Regions from separate parts of the Paenibacillus sp. FSL H7-0918 genome, predicted to be linked through region 1. Evidence: predicted binding sites of a transcription regulator. Region 1 holds the regulator's gene; the other holds the start of a gene.
What was found. The regulator LexA, encoded in region 1, represses DNA repair genes until DNA is damaged. The targets are predictions, from matches to a motif close to CGAACATATGTTCG.

Region 1 (14,965 bases):
CAACGATCAATTCATTATTATTAAATAACCGGCCGACTTCCGACATCCCTGCCATCAGCGGTCCATTGATGATCTCCAGCGGACCAGATTTAGTCAATGCTTCATTAAGGTCAGGAATGAGTCCTTCCTTCGTACCTTCAACCACATAGGAAGCTAAACGTTCTTCAAGTGACAGGTTGGAAATCTTCTCTTTTTTCTCTACTTTTTTACCACGGAAAGCAGCTACAAAAGCAGAAAGCGTCTCATCATTCGTATTATAAATCAGTTCCTCAGCAAGATGACGTTCTTCAGCAGGAATGGAAGCATACCGCTCCACTTTTTCTGTATTTACGATCGCATAATCTAATCCAGCTTTTGTACATTCATAAAGGAATACGGAGTTCAACACTTCACGACCCGCTTCCGGCAATCCAAAGGAGACGTTGCTAATGCCCAAGATCGTATGAACGCCTGGAAGTGCTTCCTTGATCAAACGAATGCCGTCAATCGTTTCTTTTGCTGAACCGATATATTGTTCATCTCCGGTTCCTACAGGGAACACCAACGTGTCAAAAATAAGATCTTCTCCTGCTAAACCGTACTTATTCACTAGCAAGTCATAGGAGCGTTTAGCCACTTCCAGTTTATCTGTCGCCTTAATGGCTTGTCCCGTCTCATCGATGGTACCCACAACAATAGCTGCACCATATTTATGAATGATCGGCGTCACCAGCTCGAATTTCTCTTCACCATCTTCAAGGTTAATGGAGTTAATTATCGCCTTACCTTGACAGTACTGCAAAGCCAAATCGATAACCTTAGGATCGGTAGTATCGATCATCAGGGGTACTTTAACCTTTTTCACAACCAGTTCTAAGAAAAGCTTAATATCTTCAATCTCATCACGGTCAGGGTCTTGTACACACACGTCAATAACCTGTGCCCCACTCTTCACCTGAGCACGGGCAATTTCTGAGGCTTCCTCATATTTACCTTCGACGATAAGACGTTTAAATTTACGAGAGCCAAGTACATTCGTACGTTCACCAACCATGTATGGACGGTTGTCGTTCTCAATATAGATAGGCTCGATGCCTGAAAGTGCAGGCGGATGATTACCTGTCAGCGGGCGTGGAGGATATTCAGAAAGTGCTTCCTTCATCGCACGGATATGCTCTGGTGTCGTTCCACAGCACCCCCCCGCAATGTTCAGCCAGCCTTTTTCGGCAAAGGCTGCAATCTTGCGAGCTAAAGAATCTGGAGATTCATGATAATGTCCGTTCTCATCCGGCAATCCTGCGTTTGGATAACAGCTCACGGCTGCGGAGGAGATCTCCGAAAGCGAACGAATGTGATCCCGCATGAACTCAGGACCAGTCGCACAGTTGAGGCCCATAGAGATAGGCTTCAGATGTTCTAATGAGATATAAAATGCTTCAATATTCTGACCCGCCAATGTAGTACCCATTGGTTCAATTGTTCCGGAAATCATAACCGGCAACGTGATGCCAGTCTTTTCAAAAGCATTACGAATACCAATACTTCCAGCTTTAACGTTAAGTGTATCTTGAGAGGTCTCCAGCAGCAAAACATCTACTTTACCGTCGATCAATGCCACTGCTTGTTCCTCATAGCTATCAACTAACTCTTGGAAAGTAACGCCTCCAGTTACTGAGAGCGTTTTTGTTGTTGGACCCATAGCCCCCACGACGTATCGCGGACGGTCAGGTGTGTCATATTTGTCTACTGCTCTGCGAGCCAACTCTGCTGCCGCTAGATTGATCTCACGTGCCCGCTGAGGAATATCATATTCAGCTAGCACAACAGAGGTTGCACCAAATGTGTTAGTCTCAATGAGATCAGCCCCTGCTTCGAGGTACTGCTCATGAATCGTCTGAATGACTTCTGGACGTGTTAATACCAGCATTTCATTACAGCCGTCCAGCTCATCGCCTCCAAAATCTTCTCCAGTAAGAGGCACCTGTTGGATCATCGTGCCCATTGCGCCATCAAGGATCAAAATCCTTTGTTGTAAGCTTTCCTCAAGTGTATATTTAGCCAACTAATAGTCCCCCCAGTAAAACATTAGAGTAAGTTTAGCAGAATAAAGGGATTTCGAAAAGCCTTCCTTTCCACTCTGCTTTATCTGTTATTGCTCAGTAACCTTTGCGAACCTTTGAATCATGGTTTCACAGACAGCTCTTTGCTAGGCATAGAGTGCTGTGTCCGGGCTGTCACATGTGAAGTGACATTATATTGTCCTTCCTTTTCAAGGGTCCCTTCTGCTTGATAGACTCCTTTACCAATTAGCTTTCCCTTAAGCTCTATTTTCTGTCCCTCATCATTTTTATTCACAATTTCGAACAGAACCTCTTTTGCATCATCTACTGCCTCGTTATCTTGGGTCACCACAGCTTCAAAGGTTACCTTTTGATTTACAACAACTTCTTCAGGACTCCATTGTAGTTCGACTTTGATAGGTTCCATAGACATGTTCATATTCATGTTATGTATTTCTGAATGCTTGGTTCCATTTGAAGAACATCCACCTAGTACTAGAAGTGTTGCACCTAATAATACAGCGACTAATTTCTTCGATCTCATCATTTGGAGCCCTCCCAATCATTATCGAATAATAAAAATCTACCAATTCATGTTATACATCTCCATCTATTATACACATTATTATTGGTTTTTCAGTATTTTGCATCAATTCCGCATTAGTCTTGTGACTTAAATCATTTACTTAAAAATCTAATGAAATCCTTATGTTAGTATGTATGTACAGAAAAGCAGCGAGTTTCTTAGGATCTCAGAAACTCGCTGCTTTTATAAAGTCTTTATATTGGAGCTAATAGCTCTGTATATCTTACAAGGATTGAACTAGTGGAAGAAGTTCCTCAAGGTGATTGATTTCATGATCCGGATGAATATCAAGACTAGGTGCTCTACCTTTTCTATTAATCCAGACCGTGGTCAACCCTGCTGCCAGCCCCCCACGGATATCCGTTGTCAGCTTATCGCCGACCATAACCGCTTGCTCAGGCGTTACATCAAGAAGCTCTAAAGCATGCAGGAAAATTTCCTTATCCGGTTTGCCTTTACCAAAGCTTCCGGAAATCACAATATGATCAAAGAAAGGAATTAACTCGGGCACACCATCTAGTTTCTCTTGTTGCAGTGCAGGACAGCCGTTCGTAAGTAGCAGAAGCTTCACTTGACCCCGTAACTGCTCCAGTACATGCATTGTTTCTTCATAGATGTATGGACGTTTTCTGCGCTCTGCTGCGAATTTAGTTGCCAAGGTCTCAGCTAGTGCTTCGTCTTCCACCCCTAACGCTGCAAGTCCGCGACGCCAAGACTCTTTACGATATACCGGTGCAAGCTGCTCCAATTGACGGAATTCTGGCTGTTCACCTGCCGTAAAGTTAGCCCAGAGTGCTTCATATGGATTAATTCCGATCATCTTTGTAAATGGGAACGTCTCATAAGATTCATATAAGCTACTTGCTTCCTTACGAACTGCAACTTCTAGTTCTTGTGGATCGATCGTATCCCCGGCGGCTTCACAAGCAGAACGAAATGCTTCTTCGACGCTCCGATCATCCCACAGCAATGTATCATCAAGGTCAAATAGTACAGCAGAAATTGGCATTACAGGTCTCCCTCTCCCTTTAACTGGTCTAGTTCTATTCGTGAACTACTTCAATGTTGTGAGCTTTAGCAAATGCTTCTAATCGTGTACTCATCGCATTAGTATCATAGCGATTCATAAGTTTTGTGAAAATCCATTTCGTACGTTTCCCTTTATGCTTAATGACTACAGCTCCACGCGAAAGGGTGATTTTCTCAATATCTGCAGCTGGAAGTCCGCGTTCGCGATTGAATTTAATAGTGGACAGTCTTGCTTTTTCCACCTTCAAGTACGGACGACGGAAGAACAATAGCGCTGCCAGCAAATAGTACAGTACTACTCCCAGCCAATTAGCCAGCATGCCATTACCTTTGGCCTGATCAATAGAACCAACTACCCAAAACATAGTGCCAAGTATCACTAACACTACCGGAAATGCAATGTTGCGACCTTTAAAGACTTCGGCATTCTGGGTAGGAGATTTAGAGGCATAAATCGTATCCTTGCCTTGCTTCTTTCTTTGCTTGTTGATTTGCTGTGTGTTGCGTTGAACCATTCTTTCCCAAGAACGGGCCATGTGCGTTCCCCCTAGTCATCCTGAAATATCTATGAAAAGGAACAGCGAGCTAATGTTTAAGCCCCTTGTTACCTTGTTCATGCTCATCGTTATCTACCACTTCAATAGTATTTAATTGTGCTCGGAAGTTATTGCGGATATTCCCCAGGTAAATTTCACGAAGCTTGGCGCGTTCCGCCACTTCCTCTTGATTAAGGCCTACGCTCTTCTGTTTGCGTGCCAATTCGTTAATTCGCGCGACCAACTCATCAATATTCAATACTTTCCCTCCCCCTATAAATTAATTCTAACTCTGCCATGAGAAAAAGAGCTTGTCAAGGTCTACTCCCTGCAAGCTCTACTGGTCATTCTATTATGTTCTCAGAAAATTAATAAATAGGTAAAGTAAGTATGTCTCCAGCGTTAATTTGACTACTCTTAATCCCACTTGAACGTTTAATTCCTTCTATATAAACAACTGTCTTCATATCAGCTGGTTTATTCTTAAGGGCAATACTCCATAGTGTATCTCCACGTTCAACCACAATCCGCTTCTCTTCCTTCATTATAGTCGTCGATCCTGCAAATACATTTCCCACTACTGTTAGGCCAGATAATACTAGCACGAAAATCAATATTAACTTAATAAAGAAATCTTGACGGAACAACGAAATCATCCCTCCAAGCAAACGTTCCGTTATCTCTTTCACCTTAGCGGAATTACGGGCAACGTCATTATGTCCTATAGATTCAACCACTGGGGCCTTATCGTAGATGCTGCGGTATGTACTGTATTTTAGCATAATCATCATCCTCCAAACACTTGTTCTTACTTTCGAATTTATAATAACACGAACATGTGTTTTGTTCAATACTATTTCAGAACAATTGTTCTCTTTTATTCGAGAGACTCAAGCGGTTCATTTTATTATCATTTGTCTACCATTTTTTAACTCTAGCAGATTAATATTTATAATAGTTAGAACTTATGTTTGTGCGAACGGTAGTTCTATGTTATAATTTTCCCAAACATTACTATATGGGGTTGATTCCAATGTCAAAGATTTCAAGTCGCCAGCTGGCGATCCTGGAATTTATACGAAGCGAAGTCCGCAGCAAGGGTTATCCACCTTCCGTCCGGGAAATTGGAGAAGCTGTTGGCCTTGCTTCCAGCTCCACAGTTCACGGTCATTTGGACCGGCTTGAGAAGAAGGGACTTATTCGTCGAGATCCAACGAAGCCACGTGCAATAGAATTACTAGGCCAAGAGGATTCAGAGAATGTTCACCAATTCGCGCAGACCATCTCACGGATTCCTGTCGTAGGTAAAGTTACCGCCGGGGTACCTATCACTGCTACAGAGAATATCGAAGACTACTTCCCACTTCCTACTCACTATGTAGGTGACAACAAAGTATTTATGCTGTCTGTCATGGGTGATAGTATGGTGGACGCAGGCATTATGAATGGTGACTATGTGATTGTTCGCCAACAACAAACAGCGGACAACGGAGATATCGTTGTAGCCATGACCGAAGAAGATGAAGCAACCGTTAAGACCTTTTACAAGGAACGTGATCATATACGGCTTCAGCCGGAGAATCCAGCTTATGAGCCGCTTCGCCTTAATCGCGTAACTATTCTCGGAAGAGTCATCGGATTGTTTCGAGATATCCACTAAGTATGCACTTCTAACATAAAAGGCTGGTCCGCATATGCGGAACAGCCTTTTTTCTACGTTTTTTTGCTTTTCCAACCACTTACGAACATTTGTTCCCAATGGCTAAAATGGCCATTTTCTATGAATAACCCTTTAGGCGTTCTGCTCATATCCTAATTAGAAAGGAGTGTTGCGTATAATGCCCAACTACCGAATTATTGTAGATCTGACCCAACGAATGTTATATCTTCTGGACAATGATATTGTGATTAGAGGTTTCCCTGTCGGCATCGGTAAGATGTTAACCCAATCCCCAGTGGGTGAATTCACTATTATTAACAAACAACCCGACCCAGGGGGTCCCTTCGGTGTGTTTTGGATGGGACTGTCTAAACCACACTACGGAATTCATGGAAACAATGACCCTTCCTCCATTGGGAAAGAGGTGTCCCACGGCTGCATCCGGATGTACAACGAGGATGTGTTAGCACTCGCTGCTATTGTCCCTATAGGCACACGAGTAACGATAAGAAATTAAATTCGAATGGAGGCTCGGCAACCCCCAAATCACATTAAAAAATGGGGGTCATTACATAAGTAAGTATTTTTTCATTAGCATACTAGGAGTTTGGTGATTATATGTCGAATATTGTTAACAGGATTGCAAATTGAAAAGGATGTGTTTAGTTTGAATAATTCAAAAATTAGAACCCTCGTCGATTTTAAAGTCGATGCACTGGGTAAGCTGTCCGGTTTACTTTTAAATGATGAACAAGCTAGTGGAAAAAAAGTGAATTTGCTCACCTCTTTTGGCAGCATTCAGGGAATCGTCTCTCCAACCGTCTCCAACAAAGAGGATGTATTTGATTTAAAATCTTTGATGGATGATGTAATTGTAGACGAATACATATCTTATTTGGGAGCAGAACACCCTGATAAAAATTTCAGCTATAACTTTGTTGTCCTCAATGACGTTACTGTAAGACCTTATGCTAGTTATGGGACTCCGATCGAATACAAACAGCTGATTGTTTATACCGATCATATCACTGCCTTCAATTTTCTATAGGTTTACATAATCACCTTAAAAAGCACTCTTGCAGCAACCCCAAATTTTGCATCATTTGCAGAATCGGAAGGTTTCTCTGGGTGCTTTTTTTGGGTTAATCGTGAAGTCGATCCTATAATTCCACGAATTTCCCTTTTAAAAGATACTAGTGGAGATCATTCAGGCATATCTTTCAATAAGCAACAATTTGAGTCTAATGAGATAACTAGGAGGTGTGATTATATGCTGATTATCTTGATGTACTTATTTGCTATTTTAGGAGTTGTTTTAATTCTAAGTGCCGCCATTATAAAATTGAAAACGCTATCTGCTTCATCTGAAATTTCTATGCTAGTTAATGCGACCTCATCTTTTAACATCAGCTTCACCAAAACATTCATTCCCCCCAATCAATCTCACTTGATCGCACTTAACGAGCCTAATAAAAAATTGGCAATCGGTACCAAAAATCCGAAGAGTAACAAAAAAGCAGTAGCAAAGCTATACTCTTTTGATAATGTAATGGGATCCGAGATTGTGGTTAACGCACTCACCCTTTCAAAAGTCTCCAAAAGACATCAAAACAGCAAAACTACTGCAACAAGTGCAGATATTAACGTCCTTAAGGAAGCTGATGAAGAAGCTAATGTGATTGAAGAGCTTACGCTTAAAATATATATGAACAGCAAAGAAACGCCTGTGTATTGTATCTCCTTCTTGCCGGGTTTATTGCCTATTCGACAATCCGACAACCAGTACAAGGAAGCTTTCTCCCAAGTACAGCAATTGCATGCACTGTTCAGGTCAATCGTCTCTGAATAATTAAGTTGCTTTTTGCGCAATAAGATGTGTGAATTATTTTTCGCAAAAACCTTTGATGTAGACACCATATCGCCATACCCTCATTTGTTTTCGACATAGAAAAATCTAAAGTTGCACACTAAACCCATCAAACTGGTGAATGCCCGTACCATGTGCTACTACCTTTTGCTCACGTAACTCACGAACTGCCTTTTTGACCTCTTGTAAAATAGATGGATCTAAACCCAGTGTATTATGAGAACCGAATACTTGGGTAACTCCTGGAATTTCCGTAATCTTTTCTAAGGATGCCACTAAATCAACCGGACTAGTCGAAGGGTAAAAGGCATAGATTGGCGTAACGTCATACAATAAATCACCTGTAAACAGATATCCGTTGGCATGATCAAAAAGGCTGATATGACCTGGCGAATGACCTGGTGTGTGGTAAATTTCTATTTTGCGCCCGCCTATGTCGAGCACATCCCCTTCTTGTAAAAGAGCTGTTGGTTTCCCTTGAAAAGGTATGTAGGTGTTAGGATCAAAGGTTTCAGGAACAGGAAGGGTGATGTCCCGGCTCATATCTTTTCGAATCTGGGCAAGGGACAAGCCTTTTATTCCGTTAATCAGCCAATCCTCATCCGCTTTATGAACATAGATTGTCTCGAATTGCCCATGACTGCCAATATGATCTGCATGCACATGCGTAGTTATGACAGCGATAGGTAAATCCGTTAACTGGTCCGTTATTCTTTTTATATTATCAATACCTAATCCCGTATCAATTAACGCGGCTTGTTTTTGCCCCAAGAGTAAAAAAGAATGCACCTTTTCCCAATGTCCATATTCACTGATTGCATAGGTGGTCGGATCAATTTCAGTTACTGTAAACCAACGATCTTTAATCAATTACACTCCCCCATTCCATTTTTCCCTTACATGCTCTTCTCCCTTACAATAATCCGCCTGTTCATCTGCTTGATAGATTTCTTGATAGGGCAAAATGTTGATTTTGCCTGAGTCTGGATATTCGCAAACATCTATTCCCTGATTCGTTCGGAGATCCAGATACCTGCATGGTGCATCGGAATGATTATAAAGCTGGTGCGCCCCTTCCGGTCCCATTTCAAAAAATATTACATCCCCTTCAGTAACCTCCGTAAAACCCTCGGGTGTTCTTAACATCGCTTTTCCCGCTAAAATCACAAATATTTCTTCAGCATTTCTATGAAAATGATAAGGAAAAGAATATTTATCAGGATCTAAAGATCTGATATCAAAAACTAAATGCTTGGAGCCCACCATTTCAGCTAACCTTTCACTCGTATGCCAAGCAAACTCTGGGATCGGGGACTGTTTTTGTGTAAAAGAGACCGTATTTTCATTAAAAATCTTCACCATCTGCAACACTCCTCCTTATGTTGTGCGTTCATTTACAACAAATAAAGAATCCCAGCTACAGCTAATGAAATAAGACCACCTAAAGCGGACCAATTCGCTACTTTGTTTTTAGCTTTACGGTCTTGCTTAGATTCCGAATAAAAGTTACCTCTTTGTTGTGTACCTGTCGTGAAGGCTCCAACACATATACCTGAAATTATAAAGAAGCCCAATCCTATGTAAATAAAAATTTGCATGAACTTACTCCTTCCCAGGAAAGAATTAGTAATCTATATATAAGATATTTTAACATTAAATCCCTCTACTACGTGCCATGACTTTCGGACCCAGATGACGCTATTTGCTAATTTTGAGCCTTTGAAGCATGGTTTCGGACTCCAGTGACGTTATTCCTAAGGATGAGGCTCATATTGAGTGTTTTTAATGCTAATAGCGACTATGGAGTCCTTTAGTATCCCAAATGTGGGGTAAAGCTTCGTATAAGGTCTGCTGGATCCTATAGCAGGCTCATACGCGAAATTTGCAACCTCAGCAAACGAAAATTGGCGTTCGAATGAAGTAAGGTACCAAAAAGAAGAAGAAGTGTGCCAACAACCATTTTTTTGATTATGGTTATGGCACACCCCTTCTACTCCGCACAACTCCTTCGGCTCTGATCACACTTAATTCCTTTCAAGTTCAAGTGTTGCCAGTGAAACCATCACCCAAGGTGCAAACTTATTCGACGAATCCCCCTTAGGATTGTGTATCCGAAAAAGAAAAGCTTCCCCCGCCTGATTCTTCCAGACCATATAATCTTCTATCCCTTTATCACCGGTTGCCTGCAGATATAGTTCAGCAAAACCTAGAGGATGTTCAATTAGTTCCCCGCTATGGTCGTTGGCTTTGCCAATTGCAGAAAGCTCGGTTTGTCCCTGCTGCTTCAAAGCTGTGAGATCGTAATCGGCAGGTAAGTGTTTAATTTCGGCATAATAGGTTGGATCCTCAGTTAATGATAAACGACCAGACTGTGAGTCTAGTGTGAAATCCTGAAAAACATATAGGGAATATCCATCACCTTGCTCAAGTGTACCTTCTTGCCCTGAGACCCCTCCCTCCTGTTCACCAAATGCTTTGGTCTTTGGCCGATCGGATACTAGAGGATCAGTGGCCTCCGGACTGGCGGACTCCTGCACCTCCATAGAAGGAGTAGCAGAAGGTTCAGGAGTGCTTGTAGCTTCAACAACTGGCATTGTCGCTGCATTTGATGCTGTAGGTTTTGCCTCGTCTGTTGTTTTATTGTTACTACATGCACCGAGAATTGAGGAAGACAGAAGAATACTAGTAACTGTAGTTAGTAATATTTTTTTCATTACGCACCTCCTTATTACTATATTAGTTATTACCCACATGAGTGACGTGTCCTCTTATTCTTCAAACCTTTTCTTCATTTTTATTGCTACGGATTGAAAAATTTCAAACAATCGACTCGTTCTTATTAACAGCTATGGAGTTGTGCTCGAAATTCAAATTGTTCCCGGACGATTCGGGCACCTACTATCTTAATTAATGCCACCAGATTCCATAAAGTGACCCATGAGATCTTAGTTCTTCTCGGTTTCATAAGGTTAATTGGACTGAGCAAGAGCAAGGTAGACGACACATCAATTAAGTAAAACAAATTCCACAAAACACTTTACTTAACACATTTTCAGAAAAAAATTAAATAGCGACTCACAGCAATAAGGAAAACCAATTGTGCGCAAACGTCGATAAGGTATCTTTCACCTGCTCGTTTTGCTGAGCAATTTACTAGAAAATCTATTTCTTACCGTCCACTTTTTTGACTTTGGTCTAATTAAGAAAAAGTAAGAAGTGAGATCATACTCATACAATCAGTTAGCGAGCATATGATTGTTGATAGAATACTTATAAATTATTGGAGGTTTTGCTAATGTATATGGTGTATCCTTATTGGTTCAGATCTCAATTTGCCCCCATTTGGGCAACTTCAACTCAAGAGGCTCTTGAATTAATGAGGACTTCAGTCCAAGGTGAACGAAATGACGAACTTTTTTATGACCAACTCATTCAACTTGCTCCGAATAAAGAACAAGCTGAAGTTATTACTTCTATTCGGAATGATGAACGTGGGCATAATCTTATGTTTCGACAAATGTACAGAGAATTGACAGGACATGAAGTGACAGGAGTTAGCGACGAAGTCCCTGAACAAGTTAATTCGTATAACAATGGTTTGCAAAAAGCCTTTCAAGGTGAATTGTCAGCGGTTGAAAAATATCGAAAGATATGGTTCGGTCTTCCGTATGGCGTTTATAAGGATACTTTATATGGCATTATTCTCGATGAGCAAAAGCATGCAGCGAAGTATAATAATTTATTGATACTAAATTCAGCTGCAAATCAGTAGTCATTGTATCGACTGCCCTTCAGAAATCACAACTTTACTTTCTTAATATTAAGAGTGTCCCCTCTGCCTTCTCTCGAGTGCAAATGTAAGTCTTATCTTGTACCTGTGTCATGACGGCGCCTTCCCTAACACGTTGAACTCATCCACATTCTCGATCCAATCAAATGTCCCGCCCACGATGTGTGTGAAAGATGCGTCAGCTCTATCCATACCACCATTTTTCCCCGCATTTCTTTCTGATACTTCGTATATGATCGAACGTTTACTTTCCAACTGTCGAACTATGGTCTGCAGCACAATTCCTCAAAAACCATATTCTTTGCCCTCATCCTAATAATCCACTTTTCGCTATACAGCTAAGCTAGATGGTGTTAAGCCTTCTGGCTTTTTTACATTTTAGTCAAGAACGAATTCAAAGGTAACGCATGCTTTGGATTCGCCTTTGAATTGATTATCGATAACGAAACATACGAGTGAAATTTATCAAAAGTTGCCGAGCTCGCAATTCAAAAACTCAATCATTTGACTGAGTCATAGCATTCTCCATTATAAGAGGCTAAGAAGTTTCACCTGTCGCGAAAATGGCTTGTCCCAAGTTGGAGAGCATTCTTATAGTCCAATTCATAAAATCGTTTAGCCAGCTTATTACCCCTTTCAAGCTTTGGAATAACACGTTTAGGTCATGGTAGCATAAGAATCACAGCGCACATACACACATATTTCAAAGAAAATAAATGAAAGCAGTATGGAGAAATTTGAAGCTCATATGAGAAGTATCCTCGAATGATCACTACATTTTTTGGGGGCATTACGGGGGCGTCCATAAACCTCTACAATATCTCCTATTCTTACCCCCACACACAAAAAAAAACTCAACACCAAAGGCGTAGAGGGTTTAAAGGTTCTAGTAAAGCGTCATATATTGGTTTCTTTCCCACTCGTGAACCGAGTCCGGTTTACAGTTTGCCCTTTTTATATTGGTCTGAATAGTACCTAATTCCGTTAAAATAAAGGGTTCTCTGAGAAAACGATTACGGATTTCATTGTCTTCCTTCTATTATTTGTGAGCATTTTGTGGGCGTTTATGTGTGCAGGAAATATAGCCCAATTTTCAATCAGAAGAGGTACTACAAATGCAATTGAAGATTTCAATCTAGGGAATAGAATCCAGAATATCGCTATCTTAAAAGTGGCTTGAAAATCGTATTGGGAGAATCATCGCCGTTAAAATTAACTTTAGATATCGGATAACCATCGCTAATTGGCTTCGTTCCGGAATCATTGGTGGATGTATCATAGGATCCATTGCCTCCGTGAGGGAAGAAATTTAATGTATGAACAAAAACCCTGCTACCATCATGGTCAGCAAGGTTTTATTATGACGCTTACTCGTAGAGTTGATTACAGATAAAACAAAATTTTTTGAGCAATAAAAGAGCAGTTCAGGTTATCCCTGTGATGACTCTTCTACATGGTACAACTCCTAACAGCAGCAATACAATGTTACACAGCTTATCTACTACTAAAGGACAAGAAAAAAGGAACCATAAAACGTCGCCCGCGCGGCAAACGAAAATAGTTTCCCGGAGACGCCACTGATGCTACCGATACAACGACAGAACCATTACTCAAATGACAGGGCTGCTTACTTTGGAATGTCCCAGAGAACTTTTGAAGAACAAGGAGCACCCCCTAAATTATGAGATGGGAAGATTTAAAGCCGGGACAGTCCGTGCATATCTGTGACAATCACGATAGCGGATTTGGTGGAAGGTGCGGAAGTATTGTAGCTATTGGTACTTTTATTGGTATCAGCGAACGTATAGGTGCGTTGATTGACATATATGAACCGTTACTAATAATTATTGAACCAGAAGCCCTCGAAGATCTCGACTTCGAATCACTGCCACCAGGATGGGCTGAATTTGATATAAGACACATCAAATTATAATGCCTCGTCAGCATTATCACTGACGAGGCGATTTTCACAATCGTATTAGCTAGGTGTCTCATTGAGCTATCGTTCTCCGTTAGTTGAATCCACCCGTGGAATGTAAAACTTGGCCGGTAATCCACTCCCCATCATCGGTGGCTAAGAATGCAACCAGACGAGCTGCATCCTTAGGCAATCCTACTCTACCTGTTACAAATTGCTTAGATAACTGCTGTCGTAGGTCAGGAGTCATCCAGCCGGTGTCTGTGGGTCCAGGATTTATCGCATTTACGGTGATGCCTTTCGGACCCACCTCTGCTGCAAAAGTTCGTGTGAAAGCATCTATTGCCCCTTTCGTTGTGGCATACGAGATTTCACCAGCCATGGGGCCTAGTGATTGGCCCGATGTCATATTAATAACTCGACCACCTGCCGATTGCGTAAACCGTCTAGCGAATTCCACACTAAGCATAGTTACCGCCCTAACATTAATTGCGTAGTGTGCATCCAAAGACTCTGGGGTAATCGTGGTTAAGTCATCGTTAACCGAATAACAAGCATTGTTAACAAGAATGGAAGGTTCTCCTAGCTTCTGCTCAACGTTATTTAATAAATCCACAAAGCTTTCAGGTGCAGAAAGATCCATCATTAGGTGTTCGCAACGAACGCCCATGGAACGTATTTCCTCACAAAGTTGCTTTTGCTCCTCGTTATTGCTACCCCAGGGCATCTGTTGATCGTAACTACCCCAGTGTGTAAAAAATACATCAGCGCCTAGATAGGCCAACTCTTTGCACACTGCAGCACCGATTCCTGTGCTGCGACTTGCACCTGTTACTATTGCGATTCGACCTGTTAATCTGCCAAGTGTAGTATTCATGGGTCTTTTCTCTCCTTTTTATTTTGAAGTCGCATTAAACTGCGGTGACTATTGTGCAAATCTGCCCGTTACTTCAATGAAAACAGCAGGCTACCGTAGCGCCTGCTCATTAATGTGTATTATTCAACTAAAGTTCCCGTTAGCTCAATAGTCTTATGTTTTAATTAGAGTCGCTGCTTATAGTTGTGAGGCTTGCCGAACACCTAACGCAGTGACGTCCCGACGGGCTTAGGGGGCTGGATGTGGTCACTCGCTTCTCAGAGTGACCCGGAGTGTTAATATGGTGTTAGCCGAAGGAAGTTCTGGAAGCAGCCATTGTATTTAAGGCGTTCTCAAAATAGCTATATACTTCATCTGCAATTCCCAGAAACTCTTCAACAAGTACATTACTATCCAAGTAACAAGCATACAGATAATCAACTAAAGCGGAGTCAATCTTACAATAGTTTAATATGGCATTCTTCATCTTAATAATGTCATCTTGCCATACACCTGTATCTTCTAAAACCAAAGAGTATAATGCACGAATTAATCTCTTAGAGTAACCTTTAATATATCTAATTTTCATTGTGTTATCACTAGCATTAGAAAGTAAACTATGTATACGATCTACTTCCTCCTTGGTCTCTGTATTTAAGTCTAAAATGAACTCTGGAGAAATAA
Region 2 (14,965 bases), on a different contig from region 1:
TCGATAACGCGCAATCCTTTTTCGAAAAAAATTTATTCACAATAAAAATAACCCGTTCAGCCAGAACCGACACGGGTTATTATAGACGTGGATTATCTACGCTCGTCACTTCTGCTTCTCATTCCGGCAAGACCCAAAAGTCCAAGCAGACCGAGCCAGCCCCAGTTAGATCCTTTGTTAGTTGCAGCATTCGTTGTTGTACTAGTTGCACGGTATTTGCCGGTCTGTGTGGTGTTGGTTGCCGGGTTGACAGTGCTGTTGGTTCTGTAGTTATTTCGGGTGTCATTGTAGTTATTGGTGTTGTAGTTGTTAGGTCTGTAATTATCATCGATGCGGATCTTATCTTTCATAATGCTCTCATGCTGATTCAGCGTTCCCGTGGTGCCGTTCATTAGATTGCCTTCCGTGTTCATCATCCGAGTGTGTTCCGCAGTCCCATCCATCCCGGTATTCGCGGCTGGGATACCGCCCAATGCTGCTGATCCCACGGCATTTGATGCATAGCTAGCTCCCATTAGACTCATTGATAATACAGTACCGCATGCAAGGCTTGTTATCAGCTTGTTCACAGTGTTATGCCTCCCTTTAAGGTTAGTTATCACTGATAATTTCCCCTTGGACGGCACTGTCTATGCATGGTGGTTTTACTCTTTTACTACATTAACTGTCTTTGTCACAGCATCATAAGTAACCTTTGCTCCAAGCGCCTCAGCCAGCGCACGTATGGGTACATAAGTTGTTCCGGTATCGAGAACGCCATCGGTAAGCTTGCGGCCGTTTAGGTTAATGGTCACTGTAACGTCTTTGTTCACCTGATCATCCCCTCCGGTAATCTTTTTTAAAGCCTCTTTGGCTTGGTCCGTCGTTGGACGTTTACCTGCCCGAAGTTGATCTATAGTTAAACCGAAAGTCATTTGCAGATGTGAATAATCTTTAAAAGAGGTCCAGTCCCCGCCCCATTCTAAACCAAGCCGCTTAGCCTCCTGTACAACCTCTTGCCAATCTGCTGTCTTATCCTTATCACCATCACGATTGATATCCCAAGAAAGGCTAGTGCCATTCGGCAGCAAAAGCGCAAAATCAAACGCAAGACCATAATTATGATAGCTGGTACCGCCTTTAGCGTTGGTAACTATCGGTCCTGGTTTGCTTCTACCCTGCGCATACAAAGCATTTTGCTCAGCAATGGTCCGTAGACCCTGAGTAATAACGATAGGGACTCCTCTCGCATGGCTTTGCTGAATCAAAACATTCGCACCTGCCGCCAAGACAGGATGAAGCCCGACCAGACGCGCCGCGGATTTTTCCCTCAATTGCTCCAAAGTCAGCATAGAATCACCCCTTTGGTATATTCAATGATGCCGCTGCCCTATTTGCCTGTACCCCTGTCCCCTTTAGGATGATTTCCACAAAAAAGGACAAAATATTTAACGAAAGGTGGGAGACATATGGATATTCATAGCGATAGCTATAAAGTTGCAGCCCTTAGTGAACAGGAAGAAGCACTGGAAATTATTCGGAATGCTGAAGCTTCCATTGCACATCTGACCGGTAATCCTACCGTTACCTTAATCGCTTATGAAAAAAGCGAAGGCAACGGTTCTCAGCATTAAACGATGTAGACCTCGACAATATCATCCACATCGATCCACTTCCATTCCTCCGCCCACTGCAGCTTAAACTCACGCGAGTGGGTGTGAATGGAAGTCACAAAACCACTTAACATCGTATTTTCAAAAGGGTCAAAAAGAATAACTGTCACTCGTACATGACTCCGCAACGACAAAGCCAGTGTACATTCAATCTCCTCCAGCTTCTGCTCATCCAGAATAGGCTTGATGCGGCGCAGCGTTTCCCGTTCATCTCTTATAATTCGTATCTTATGCTCCGGCAGCATCATGCGGCTGCTTTCCCACAGCCCGTTTTTCTCCAGCTTTTTGCCCATGGTAACCCCTCCTTAATTATATATCTATTCCTCTGAACACGAACGTATGTTTGTATTATATCCGCATCTTCGCATATTAATCAATAATCAGGAAAAAGATACCTTTTTAAGGGTCACTCTTTATTCAAAAGATGTATATTAATGTATATCTATCCAAGCTAAAATTCGCAGCAAAAAGACGCTGACAGATAAACTGCGCAGCGCCTGATTTGATTTATTCTTGAACAACGTCCCCAGACTCTGAGGTAGCCTGACCTTCGGAGTCTATAAGTCCTGTTGCTTCTCTTGCCTCGTTAAGCTTGGAAATACCGAATAACATCGCTACATCAGCGTTCTGATTCAATTCATTAAATTGCTCAGCCGTAACGTTTGCGGAATCAGCACCTTGAGAGGCCTCTTCTTTTAAAGAATAAGCACTTTCAAAGGCAACTTTAGACTCTTCGAGCAACTTACGAATGTCTTCAGGCAAGCTGGAGGAAATTTTTACTTTCTCGGCTTGATTCGATAAATCAGTTGCGGTACTCTGGAATTGCTTAATTTTCTTCTCCAACTGCTTGTCCGTGAGTTCTCCTGCTGAATAACCCGCAATGGCTTCGTTGAACTCCGCTAAAGAAGTTTTTCCTGACTCTTCAAGTTTAGACATTTCATTGTAGAAGTTTTGCACGGTCTCCTGCACTTCTTCCTCCGTGGCAGGTGCCGATGAAGTTGAATTATTGCTGCAGGCGCTAAGGATGACAGTCATCATCAGCATTCCTATTAGTAAAGCTTTTTTCATTATTTATCCCTCCACTTAACAGGATAATGTCGGTTTGTGTAAAGCGCAAATGAAATATATGTAAAATGACTGTTATGTTATAATTATTTTAATTGTGATCAGGAAAGGAGAGTATTTATGCCTTATTGCACCACCTGTGGAGCGGAATACAAGCAGGGCGCTAAATTTTGTGGAGTATGTGGAACCAGCCTTGACGGTACCGCTCCAGTAACCGCTCATCGACCCGCAGTAGATAATAATCATGTCATCCAAGAAGTCGTGCTCTGGAAAGGCAAACCTGCCGGCATCTCGGATCGACTCAAAGGAATCGTAGGACTTAACACAACTTCATATACCATTACAAGTCAGCGTATTATGGTAAAGACCGGACTTATCGGTAAAAATGTTGAAGAAATCGAATTGCTGCGCGTACGCGATTTATCCGTAAAACAGTCTATCATGGACCGGATGCTTGGCATTGGATCATTAACTGTATTTTCTGATGATGCCTCAGCGCCTCAGCTTCTTTTTCGAAAAATCCATGATGCCCAAACCGTCAAAGATGTTCTGCGCAAAGCCGTTCGTGACGAGAAGATCGCCAACAACATTAGCTACCGCGAGCAAATTTAAGACGTTCATACGTAAAAAGGCCCCGGAAAACCGGGGCTTTTTGCTTGCGCTTGCACACTTGAAGTACTCTTTTTTAAGGAAGATAAAATGCCCCCGCTGGGATAACCCCCTTGATCTGGCTCGGACTCTCCCACTGCAAAACAACCCGGGCGTCGCCCGCATTCTCATAATACTCCACCTTTATTTCATACGGCTTACCTGCAATCAGGTTTATGCTCCCTTTTCGTTCCTGGCCGCTCTGATTCACCCAACTATCAATGACTAGCCCGCCATCAATCCATACCCGTATCCCATCATCAGAGTAGGAATAAATGGTATACACCTCGCTAAAAGCAGCCGTCAGCTTCCCACTCCACCGCACAGAGAACGCATCTACACGAATGGCAGGATCAGGCGAACCTTGTCTCCATGAAAAGTTAATATTGGCATCCGTACGCAACAGTGCAGGCGTGCCGCTAAGCGTCATGTTATTGTAATATTGGCCACAGAGTCCACTCTCCAGCACACTATCCCCGATAGCAGCGAAAGCGGCGGCCTCAGCAGCATACTCCTCTCGTGTGAATACCATTTTATCGTTCATAAAAGCTTTTATCACAGCATCGGTATTCTTCTCATAGAGGAGTTTCCCCCAGGTCAGCTGATAAGACCATTTGGGCTGTGTTTTGGACAACAGTTCAGCAGACGGAAGCTCTCCATTCTCACCAATCGCAATCAGCTTGCCACGACCCAGATCCCATAAATTATCATAATGACTAATCTTGAAATCCGCGTCATAAATGTCGAGCGCCAGCACATCTACCTTATCACTGCCCGGATAGTATTCTGCCGGCTCATCACACCACTGATTTTTTGCATTTGGACTCCAAACCCACAATAAATTATGCAGCTTATGATAATTGGTAAAACGATCGAACATAAGGTTCCACAATGCAGCGTAATTGCTCTTTTGCCCCCACCAAAACCATCCACCATTCATTTCATGATACGGCCGCCAAAGTACAGGAACCCCTGCGTCATTAAGCTTTTTCAGCGACAGGGCCATCTTATCCAGATCAGCTAACAGAGCATTATACTGGGTGGTACCTGGGGTTATATATTTATCAAAATCAGCATTGCTTAGGCTCGTATTTACATTCCCCCAAGTTGGCGCTGTCCCCGGTAATGCAGCGTGATAACACATCGTTACGATCCCGCCGGCCCTAGACCAGCGTATCGCACTGCTGACGACCCAATTCCGTTGATTGTCAATTAGAGCCTGTGACTGATTATTGATTGCGCCCAGCTCGTAGCCATGCAGCGCAGCATATTGCCCGCTGCTATTTTTAAGCTTCTCCATGAGCTCGTCTGCACTTTCCAAATAATCATGTTGGCCGCTTATCACACCCTTTCCCTGCAAGTAATAGAGGGTATTCAGCAATAGCTGAGCCGAGGACGACAGCCCCGAATCCGCCGGAGCCATTTGTAATCTGCGAAAAGCCATCTGCCACTGCACATCGCCCACGAACCTTGATGCTGAATCAACCATCTGACGAATAATCCGCTGCTCCATCTATTCTCACCATCCTTTTAAATCTTTTTAAGTTATAGTATGGGGACAATAATGACATGAACTCAGCGAATGGACATGAAGTTGTAAAATAAGTTGGGACGATATAAGGAACTGCTGAATAAATTCACGGCTCAACAAAAAAAGGAGCTCCGCGGCTCCTCATTACTTTTTTTCTTATCTCGTGTACCTTAAAGGCAATAGTTCAGTGATTTCATATTTAGCTAATCGGTCATCCTCCGATACAATTATCTTGCAGTCTATTCCGTAATCCGCAATTAACTCTCGGCACATGCCGCAGGGAGAAACTACTTTAATCTCTTTTCCCTCGCTGTCTGGATCAGAATGCCTTACCGCAACAATCGTATCAAATTCCTTATAACCTTCGGATATCGCTTTGCCAATCACCATCGCTTCTGCACAGACTGTAATCCTCCCCATGCTGGCTTCCACATGTACCGCTGTAAAAATCTCTCCTGTTTTAGTACGAAGCGCTGCACCCACATGGTGCCGTCCCCATTCATAACGCCTGGTAATTATATCTTCGGCAGCCGCAATAAGCGTCTGATCCTCAATGGTAATTATGTACTCCATATCCAGTTCCGTCCTCCTTTATTTTACCTAATTATATTAAATCGCACTGAATTATGATATAAGATATACTATTTTAAGTGCCAAAAAAGGAGGAGCAGAATTGAAAGTAAAAAAATGGATCTCCAGTCTCATCATTGTTGCATTACTTGCTTTGGCTAGTTACTGGTTTGAACAAAACGGAGAGCCTACAGACCCCTCGTCTCCATCCGATTCGAGTGTTGTTCAGCTAACCTTCCCATCAGACCGCTATCCTGAGACCGCCAAACATATTCAGGATGCCATTGCGAAAGGTGAATCCGCCACATGTACGATTAACCGAGAGCAGGCTGAAGAGAACCGTAAAGAGTCCTTAAAAGGGATTCCCACTAAAAAGGGGTATGACCGGGATGAATGGCCAATGGCTATGTGTAAGGAAGGCGGCGTTGGTGCCGACATTGAATACATAACGCCAAGCGATAACCGCGGGGCAGGAAGCTGGGTTGGCAATCAGCTGGAGGATTATGCAGACGGAACCCGGGTAGAATTTATGTTTAAATAACGGTCTGTCTGACCAGCCCCAGGCAACAGAATAGCCCCACCTGGCATTCGCCAGATGGGGCTACACTGCACATCAGCTAACTTAGAATAAGCAAGCTTTAGTGATGATAACCAGCAAGATGAAAAGTACCAGAATTGCTCCTGTTGAAGTCCAAGGACTACACACCGGACCTACTGATGCTGGACTTACTACCGGACCTACGTTACAACCACAACCATGTTCCATTCCCATTTTCAATTCCTCCTAATGATTAATGACTACAGCACAAGATATGTAAAAAGGAGATAAGCCGTTTGGGCGAATTGGCAAACAAATGCCAATCACCTAATGAATTGAAGGTGGACAGTCGATAAACAGGATATACACAAAGGAGGTGCAATATGGATATAGCTGCATTATCAATGGCAATGAGCCAAGCATCCTTAGCTCAAAATGTTGGGATACAGGTCATGAATATTGCCAAGAATCAGGCTGAAACCCAGAGCCAAACCATGGTGGAAATGCTGGGCAAAAGCGTTGCTCCTAATTTGGGAAAAACACTTGATATTAGTGTGTAATTGCTTTATGCTAAGGATACATGAGAACGAATGTTCCTGTGTATCCTTAGCATTTTTTTACTCTACATAGCCCTTCGGGCTTTTCTTTTGCGCATTTATGCGAACATACGATCCCATTAGTGATTTATTAGTGATTTTAAACGAGGTGAATAAGTTGGAGAACATGAAATCATATTATCAAATGACTGTGCTTGAGAAATGGACGGAGGATTTATACAAGCGATTAAATCTTCATCAGCCCTCACAAATTTCAATATCGTATATTGCAGAGCGGCTTAATATCTGGGTTCATTATTTGGATGTGAGAAGCAAGAGCATTGAAGCGTCTGCAGGGATGTACAGCCTGTTTATCGACAACCGCCTTCCAGCCAATCTTCAACGGCTAGAGTTTCTTCATGAACTGTGTCACCTCCTTCGCCATGGCAGTGATAATCAGACCTTGATGCCAGAGCATTTCACGCGGGCACAGGAGGATGAATCCGAGCGTTTTATCTTGTATGCGGCGATGCCTTACTCCATGATCTCCCGCATGACATTGCCTGAGCAACGGGAGGATGCCATCTCCTATCTCGCAGCAGAATTTCAAGTTCCTGCCGAGCTGGCCTTACAGCGGATTGATCAGATCCAAAGACGTGTGTTCCAAGGGCAATTATTGGCCGTGATGGGAAGAAACGAAGAACGACTGACACATATTCGCAACGGATCACGGAGATAATAAGCTTAGTTGCAATAGTGCTCTGCATATTCATTTATGGTGGAATTTCTCGTGAGGGGGAACGACATGGAAGCCATTAAAGTAATTGAATTATTACTGACTCATCCGGATTATAATGTAGATGCAGTACACCCCGAAATCCCGGATTTCGTGGGCATTGAGACGATTGAGGTGGATCACGAAACGGGGACCTTCTCCATTTTATTACAAGAACCCAAAGAGGACTAAAAGAGAATCATTATTCTTCATAAGTTAAAAGGCAGCAAATATAGTATGTCCCGGCAATTCTTCTTTCGCTTACGCCTGGATTACTATCAGTATTTGCTGCCTTTTTGTATAATCTGTTATGCAAATACAAACTGTATCACACCAATAAGAATTAGAATAACGAATACACCTACAAAACCCCATATTAAAAACTAAAAGATTTTCACCCCCGGCAGCCTCGGACTTGCCTGGTCCTCCAGCATCTTAATTTGCTGCTCCAGCTCCAGTATTTTCTCTTCCTCCTGCGTCATATATCTATGAATGACATACCAGTCTCAGTATATTATCTTATACTATATACAAATTATTTATATGGAGGGAATTAATGAAGAAAAAAACAAAACTAATCTTCATCGTTCTAATCCTTTTAATCTATGGAATAACATCCTTAGCCTTCCACTACTTCCAAAATCATATGAACAGAGAAGTCATTCATTATCTAGTAGAGACGAGAAATTATAAGAAAGAAGATTTTGATAAAGTATACACCCAGATTGCCAAAGCTCCCCTCGTAAGTACCACGGTGATTTTTGCAGACGAACCCTACGCAAGATACTTTTATCGAAAAGAAAATGGAAGGATCTTTCAATACAGCAGGGCTCCTGTTAAAGGTAATAATCCGAGCTATACATATAAACATATCGAGGAAAATCTCCCGTGAAGGAGTTGCCCTATTAAAAAGACGCGTTTGTTCAGCAGTCAGCATCATGGCTGCTTGGGCAAACGCGTTTTTTTGATCTTCCCTGCTCTAAATAGGTAAACATCGTTTGCGTAAACAGGTGATGGTAGAGGGTCCAGGACATGTGCCGATGCACTTGATTAAAGAGAATATGGATAAGCAACTTGAAACTTGTAACGAAGCCCCTTTTTATACATTAGGTCCACTGACTACAGATAACATTGGCGTGGTTCTTAGCAGCTATCGGACACAGTTGATCTTATGCGCGGTATAACCCTCCATTTCAAAGTGTGGCGGACCCCATAGCCTTTATTGGCATGAAAAACACCATATAAGACCTCCTTTTTAAGGAATAGCGTCACTGGAGTCCGCGAACCTGATCAAAAGCCTATAAATATGCAAATAACGACTTCTGAGTCCGTAAGCCTCTGGAGATAATTTATGAATAGGCATTCTTTACGCTCAAACACAAAGGAATTTTCTCAGGAACAAAATGTGACCTAATGCCGTCCTAAATGGTGTTATAGGTAAAGGGGGCACAGTATCATGCAGCGATCCATGACCCGGCCGGGAAATCATGTGATGAAGAGTTACGAAATCTACGCAGATATGCTGTTCCGGATCGCTTTGGTCCATCTAGGCAGCCGGCAAGATGCCGAAGAAGCCACTCAGGATACCTTCATCAAGCTAATAGAAAAAGCGCCGGAGTTCAAAGATGCCGAACATCAGAAGGCATGGCTGATCCGGGTAATCACCAACCATTGTAAAACACTACTGGGCAGAGGCTGGCGCAAGCGTGAGGTTAAGCTGGAGAGCGCTGAGCCAATTGCGGCAGACAGCCCCGAGGATTGGGCTCTGCTGCAGTTAGTTATGGCGATGCCCATGAAGTATAAAACCGTAATCCATCTTTATTATTACGAGGACTATCCCATCCAGGAGATCAGCAAGATTCTGCAGATTAGTCAGTCTGCCGTGAAGATGAGACTTCAGCGGGGACGGCAACTGTTAAAACTGGAGCTGGAAGGAGCGGAACCACAGTGAAGGAAGATCAGTTTCGAACATCATATAAGAAAGCGGTGGATTCGATGAAACCAGGTGAAGAGATGAAAAGAGAACTTTTCGATAAAATAGAGCAGCGGCAGGAGCGGAAGCGTCCGCGCAAAACCGTTTATATCGCGGCAAGTGTCGTGCTCGCCGCAGGAATCGGTCTGGCTGGGCCTAGTATATGGCAGCAGTTGAACAGTCAGACCTCCCCGGGGCAGGTTGCCCAGGTAACTCCGGGTGCAAGCAATGCTGGCAATTCAGGCACAGCTACATCCGGCAGCATTGTCATTCCCAAGCTGAAACTGCCAGATAAGGAGTCTGGCGTGAAGGCAGATATGATCGCCTTGGTCGTGTATAAAAATAATATTTATACACAGTCAGCGACTCGCATTGACGCTGCCGATGCTGCTGCTCTGCGCGGTGATAAGTTGGGACGCACTACAGGCGGCATCAACGAATGGAGCGGTAACGACGAATATATTGAGTTAGCCTCGAACATCGGCGAAACGGATCTCTATTCCGTGAAGGGCTATGACTCCAGCTTTCTGATTATGTCCTATTCGGAAATCAACGGCGAGGTATTCGCCGAACTGTATGAGCACACCAACGGCATCACCATAAACAGCGGCGCCGACCTGTTCGGCAAGCTGAATCTTGAAGGCCGAGTTACTTCTGCACAATGGGAAAGCTTCAACAGCTGGAACAACGGCCTCCAGCAGCAGGCGCCACTTGCCAATGGCGAGGCGCTTGATGGCTTCCTGACAGCCCTCCAAGCTGCTAAACCGCTGGCAGCAGAGCCGCTGATCGAGCAAGGCATCTACGACAGCGAAGACCGCAAGATCATCTATTTACAGCTGGAAGACAACGCCCGAGTAGAGCTGACGCTGTTCGGTCAAGGACTTGTACGCTACGGTCAAGCACCGGCATTCTTCGAGGTCGAATCCGGGGCATTCCAGCAGCTGTGGAACAGCATGAAACTTTAGGGATGCTGGTGGAAACCCAGGGAAAGCGGTTGGGACTGCGATCGGGACTGCGATCGGGACTGCGATCGGGACTGCGATCGGGACTGCGATCGGGACGGCGACTGGGACTGCGATCGGAAGTAATTGAGTACCTCGTTTCGGTCGCCCTGCTCTCCATTGGACAATTTAGCTGGCTGCTAACAAAAACGGCACTGCTTCAAAACCATTTCATGGTTTGGAGCAGTGCCGTTTTGTGCTTTACTGTATGGTTTACGAGCCCGCATACTAGATATTATGGTTGTAGAGGTGAGACTACTGATTGTTCCTTTAAAAGCTGCTTCTCATTGTAATTTCTGCAACTAAATCTGTGAGGAGCACGGCACTAACGAGCTAACGAATTAACGAACTAACCTCCTCCACCTCGAGCTATCGGACCCAGATGTCGCTATTTGCTGATTTTCAGCCTTAAGAGCATGGTTTCGGACTCCATGGACGCTAATGCCTAGAAAGAGGCTCAAATGCGGTACTTTTTATGCCAATAGCGACTATGGAGTCCGTTAGAATTGCAAATGTGGAAAAAAACCGCTTTAAGGGTCAGCAGTGTCCGACAGGAGAAGCATCTTTCACGTAATTGTTATCGAATCAAATTTCAAAGGAACACAGGGTCTCTCTCCACTTCCGATTGCTACAAAAAAGAAACGCCCACCATGGACGCTCCTTTTTCTTATTCGTCTACAAAATTCTAGCTAGTTACGCATTTACACTTTCTGTTTTACGATCCTGTCTTGCGTGTAATGTTTTCATCGCAAATCTTGCGATCGGCTGCGCAACCAACAGTTCAATCCAAAATGCTATTCCAAAGTTTCTCGGCCAGATGTGAAGGAAGTTTTTAAGTGGATCCAGGCTTATTTGTTTCGTCCCAACCCATGTGCCGATAATTGATAGTAAAATAGATAACACTGTGACATTCAATAAAGTATTCAACAGAATCCTTGCATTAAATCCATCGGTTTGTCCCATGAATTTCGGCATCACTTTTCCAACAATCGGTCCTGCAACTAATCTTACGGATAAAACTACGATCATCCACATAAACGGAATAACCTTTAGTGTATCTATATACACTTCCTTACTGAAGCCGCGTTCCAACCCCACAATAATAGGGGCAATAGTGTTAACTGAAATGATTGAAATAATGAGTAAAAATAGTATACCTTCTTTTCCGTTTCTGGGCAGTCTTGTGTCTCCATGCATGTTTGTCATCTCCGTGAATAATATTTCAGATGGCAGACGTATCATGAGACATATATTTTTGGCCCAATAAAAAAGACCAATATCTCTACACACTGATATTATAATTATAACATTTATTTAAAATGAATGTCAGACCTTCTATTTAAAATTCTAAAATTCTCCTGCGGATAGCGAATAGTTACCTGCATGCGCCTTACGAAGATCAGCAGTGGCAGAGAAGTCGTAAAAATCGTCAATTGCTGTTCAACTTATAATCAAGTTGCTTCAGATCATGCTGAAATTTTATATGTGTTTCCCCACCTAATAAGACCTCTCAGTATTCATTTCCGCGATTTTTCTGATTCCCTTGTCCAAACACAATGAATCTCAATTCATATATATATAGCAAACTAATAAAGAGGTGAAGCTCATGGCAACAACAACAGGCATCATTACGAACACAGGGACTACCCCAGCATCCAACGTGCTCATTAATATCGATAATGACAACCTTAGTTTTTCATCTAACGTAGTCTATCACGTTTACGTATGGAATACCTTGGTTAGTAAAGGTTTAGTCTACTCCAACTCATTAAATGTTAATGCTAACACCAGCCAGTTTCTCGGTTTTAATATCGCAGGCAATTCAGCTTATGAAGTCCAATTTCTCGTAACTGGAAACGCACCGGCAGACACGATTATCACGGTGTTCGGAACGGATTCGTCAGGAAACGTCATTCCCCATCAAAGAGTGCTGCAATCCGAACTTACTTTCATAGCTCAGCTGAACCCATAAGTACCAAAAACTCTCTGACGAAAGGAGCTTAGCATGGCTAATATTCAAATTTCGCCGAGCGCAAGCGTTCAGTTTGAGCCCACCATCGCGGTAAATTGGCTTAATCCTTCAGTTATGGTTGCCGTAGCTGTAGATCTTCGATTAGGCCCTCCTAATATAGGTTTATACAAATCTATTGACGCAGGTGCCACTTGGACAACAACGTTATTGCCGTTACCGACAGGATTTGCAGGCATCGAAGCACCACATATTGATTATATTTTCCCGACCACTTTCGTAGTATTAGCCCACGCCTTCGATTCAGACGGTCTCAGCGGGTCGATCGTCTCCTATACATCTGCCGACAATGCCTCTTCATTCGGACCGCCAGTCATCGTGAATCAAGGGTTTGGGCAGTTTGTAAATGATGATCAGGTAGTCGTTGTCACCGACAAAGCTGGATCAAGTCCCTTTTTTGGAAATGTATATACTGGTTATACGCATGATTACAACACACAATTCATACCGGGAAATACGATATTCTTCAATCGTTCCCTAGATAACGGTAGTACCTATTCCAGTCCCTCCCTGCTGTCTTCGGTCGAAGAATTCGAAGAATTCCCCGGTATAGCAATTACATTAAATGGGATTGTTATCGTGGGATGGATCAATCAGCCTCCCGGTAATACTGATCTTAAAATTCGCACATCCTCAGACGGTGGGGTCATTTTTACTCCTGAAACCATGGTCGCCAGCGTTGTAGTCCCACCAGATCCATTGCCGGGATATACATTTAGATGTCTGACATACCCTTCCCTCGCAGCAGATATTTCTAATGCACCGACGACGCGAGGTAATGTCTATGCTGTATGGCAAGATTTTCGAGAAGGTTATTCCGATATTTTTCTTGCCACTTCCACCAATTTTGGTGTGGATTGGGGGGCACCAATATCCATTACAGGTAGTCCGGTGGGCTCCCAAAACTTTTTCCCAGCCATCACCGTATCCCCTGCGGATGGTGCAATATTCGTTACCTATTACACTAATCGAGTCAACCCCCTCAACCTTGATGTTTATCTAGCAACATCTAGAGATGGCGGTATGACGTATACAAACACCCGGATAACAACAACTTCCTTTGACGTCACCGGCATCCCCCTAATTGGGGACTACATCGGTAATGCCATCGTCCCCCAAACAGGCCGTCTAGTGAGCGTATGGACAGACACGCGGACCGGTACTGAGAACATCTGGTTTGGGGATAATCAATAAGCTATTAATCAACTTCTGATGATAAATTAAAAGGCTGTTAAGTTAGTATATCTACTTGCAATAAAGGATGCCGAGCGAACATGCGGCATCCTTTATTGCTTCTTATCAAAATAGCATTAACCTGTTCAAAGAAATCATCAATTTCAGCGTATTGGACATGCTTTTAATTCAATCAAAATCTACGGCGTATGGTGCTTGCTACTTAATAGTCTATATGTCTTGACTGTCCCCCTTTCCTCTACAAGAGTGCAGTTCCACAGAATACATACTTTTTACCGTTTTCCAGATGATCTGTGATAAAACCAGAGGATCTAACAACGCCGTGACCAAAATGTGATCATTTTCTATTTTGTCGCTTTTCCAACTCATCCACTTCTACTTACAAGGGAACCTACAGACAGCAAAAAACCCTTACAAAGTAAGGGTTTTTGATAAGTGGGCCCTGAGGGACTCGAACCCCCGACCAATCGGTTATGAGCCGACCGCTCTAACCAACTGAGCTTGGGGAAAGGTTAAAATAAGCTTAACTGTGTTTCTTTTTCTTCTATTATAGGGGTTTTTCTATTCATGAATTTAACTCTATATCAGATACTTCGTTTACAAATTCGTTAGCAAGTTTTCGTAATGTTCTCTAGAAAAAATTACCTATAACTGATAGAATACTCCCAGAATCATACATTGGGGGTTTATTTTTTTATGAAAAGAATTATTGTGCCAATCTTCATGTCACTTGTTTTATTGTTGATGCCTGTACTTGCTGAGGCGCATCCAGGACGCACCGATGCAAATGGCGGTCATTATTGCCGCACCAATTGCGCAAAGTGGGGACTAAAAAACGGAGAATACCATTACCACAATGGTGGAAGTTCAAATTCAAAACCGGCTGCCACTGCTAAACCAGCTGTTAAGCCTACCGCGAAACCAACAGCAAAGCCTACAGCTACACCAGCTCCAACTTTGCTTTTACCAAAGAAACAAAACGTTGGCACTCTTCAGGTGTACTTTTTTGATGTTGGACAAGGTGACTCTACTCTAATTCGAACTCCGAACAATCAATATGTCCTCATTGACGGAGGTAATAACGATCAGGGTAAGAATGTAGTAAAGTACCTGAATGCTCTTGGTGTAAAAACACTTGATGCCCTGGTTGCTACTCATCCTGACGCGGATCACATTGGTGGATTAGATGATGTTCTAAAAGCATTGGACGTTAAATCTGTCTACGCTCCAAAAGTATCACATACCACTGAAACATACAAAGATTTTTTGACTGCTGTGAAGAATGAAAGACGTACCATCAAAGCTGTGACTAAAGGAGTTACTATTCCTTTAACTGGTGTTGAGGCGAAGTTCCTGGCACCTACCAGAGAATATGGAGATAACCTTAACGACTGGAGTGCCGTCTTAAAGGTTACATATAAAAACAAGTCCTTCCTCTTTACCGGCGATGCCGA

Region 2: the regulator LexA is predicted to act here: its motif matches at 6,665-6,678, upstream of MHI15_RS06115 (ImmA/IrrE family metallo-endopeptidase).

What each region holds. Positions count from the first base shown of each region.
Region 1 covers NZ_JBBOWJ010000003.1:19,813-34,777, reverse strand. Annotated here, with positions in the region: gene metH (methionine synthase) at 1-1,981, opposite strand, end outside; gene MHI15_RS20035 (FixH family protein) at 2,161-2,586, opposite strand; gene MHI15_RS20030 (HAD family hydrolase) at 2,849-3,634, opposite strand; gene MHI15_RS20025 (hypothetical protein) at 3,669-4,190, opposite strand; gene MHI15_RS20020 (DUF896 domain-containing protein) at 4,240-4,449, opposite strand; gene MHI15_RS20015 (LysM peptidoglycan-binding domain-containing protein) at 4,559-4,972, opposite strand; gene lexA (transcriptional repressor LexA) at 5,224-5,850, shown strand; gene MHI15_RS20005 (L,D-transpeptidase) at 6,029-6,367, shown strand; gene MHI15_RS20000 (hypothetical protein) at 6,518-6,898, shown strand; gene MHI15_RS19995 (hypothetical protein) at 7,121-7,699, shown strand; gene MHI15_RS19990 (MBL fold metallo-hydrolase) at 7,805-8,587, opposite strand; gene MHI15_RS19985 (cupin domain-containing protein) at 8,588-9,079, opposite strand; gene MHI15_RS19980 (DUF5316 domain-containing protein) at 9,112-9,315, opposite strand; gene MHI15_RS19975 (hypothetical protein) at 9,742-10,431, opposite strand; gene MHI15_RS19970 (ferritin-like domain-containing protein) at 11,013-11,489, shown strand; gene MHI15_RS19965 (hypothetical protein) at 13,189-13,440, shown strand; gene MHI15_RS19960 (SDR family oxidoreductase) at 13,520-14,302, opposite strand; gene MHI15_RS19955 (nucleotidyltransferase domain-containing protein) at 14,589-14,965, opposite strand, start outside.
Region 2 covers NZ_JBBOWJ010000001.1:1,337,238-1,352,202, forward strand. Annotated here, with positions in the region: gene MHI15_RS06060 (WGxxGxxG-CTERM domain-containing protein) at 93-569, opposite strand; gene MHI15_RS06065 (M15 family metallopeptidase) at 645-1,331, opposite strand; gene MHI15_RS06070 (hypothetical protein) at 1,449-1,613, shown strand; gene MHI15_RS06075 (YolD-like family protein) at 1,610-1,945, opposite strand; gene MHI15_RS06080 (hypothetical protein) at 2,160-2,720, opposite strand; gene MHI15_RS06085 (PH domain-containing protein) at 2,838-3,329, shown strand; gene MHI15_RS06090 (glycosyl hydrolase) at 3,403-4,878, opposite strand; gene MHI15_RS06095 (cytidine deaminase) at 5,053-5,469, opposite strand; gene MHI15_RS06100 (NucA/NucB deoxyribonuclease domain-containing protein) at 5,570-6,007, shown strand; gene MHI15_RS06105 (hypothetical protein) at 6,089-6,238, opposite strand; gene MHI15_RS06110 (YjfB family protein) at 6,388-6,564, shown strand; gene MHI15_RS06115 (ImmA/IrrE family metallo-endopeptidase) at 6,728-7,279, shown strand; gene MHI15_RS06120 (hypothetical protein) at 7,346-7,507, shown strand; gene MHI15_RS06125 (DUF3139 domain-containing protein) at 7,872-8,207, shown strand; partial or broken gene MHI15_RS06130 (phosphomethylpyrimidine synthase ThiC) at 8,323-8,442, shown strand; gene MHI15_RS06135 (RNA polymerase sigma factor) at 8,772-9,266, shown strand; gene MHI15_RS06140 (hypothetical protein) at 9,263-10,252, shown strand; gene MHI15_RS06145 (hypothetical protein) at 10,982-11,485, opposite strand; gene MHI15_RS06150 (hypothetical protein) at 11,895-12,260, shown strand; gene MHI15_RS06155 (sialidase family protein) at 12,375-13,511, shown strand; tRNA gene MHI15_RS06160 (tRNA-Met) at 13,948-14,013, opposite strand; gene MHI15_RS06165 (MBL fold metallo-hydrolase) at 14,208-14,965, shown strand, end outside.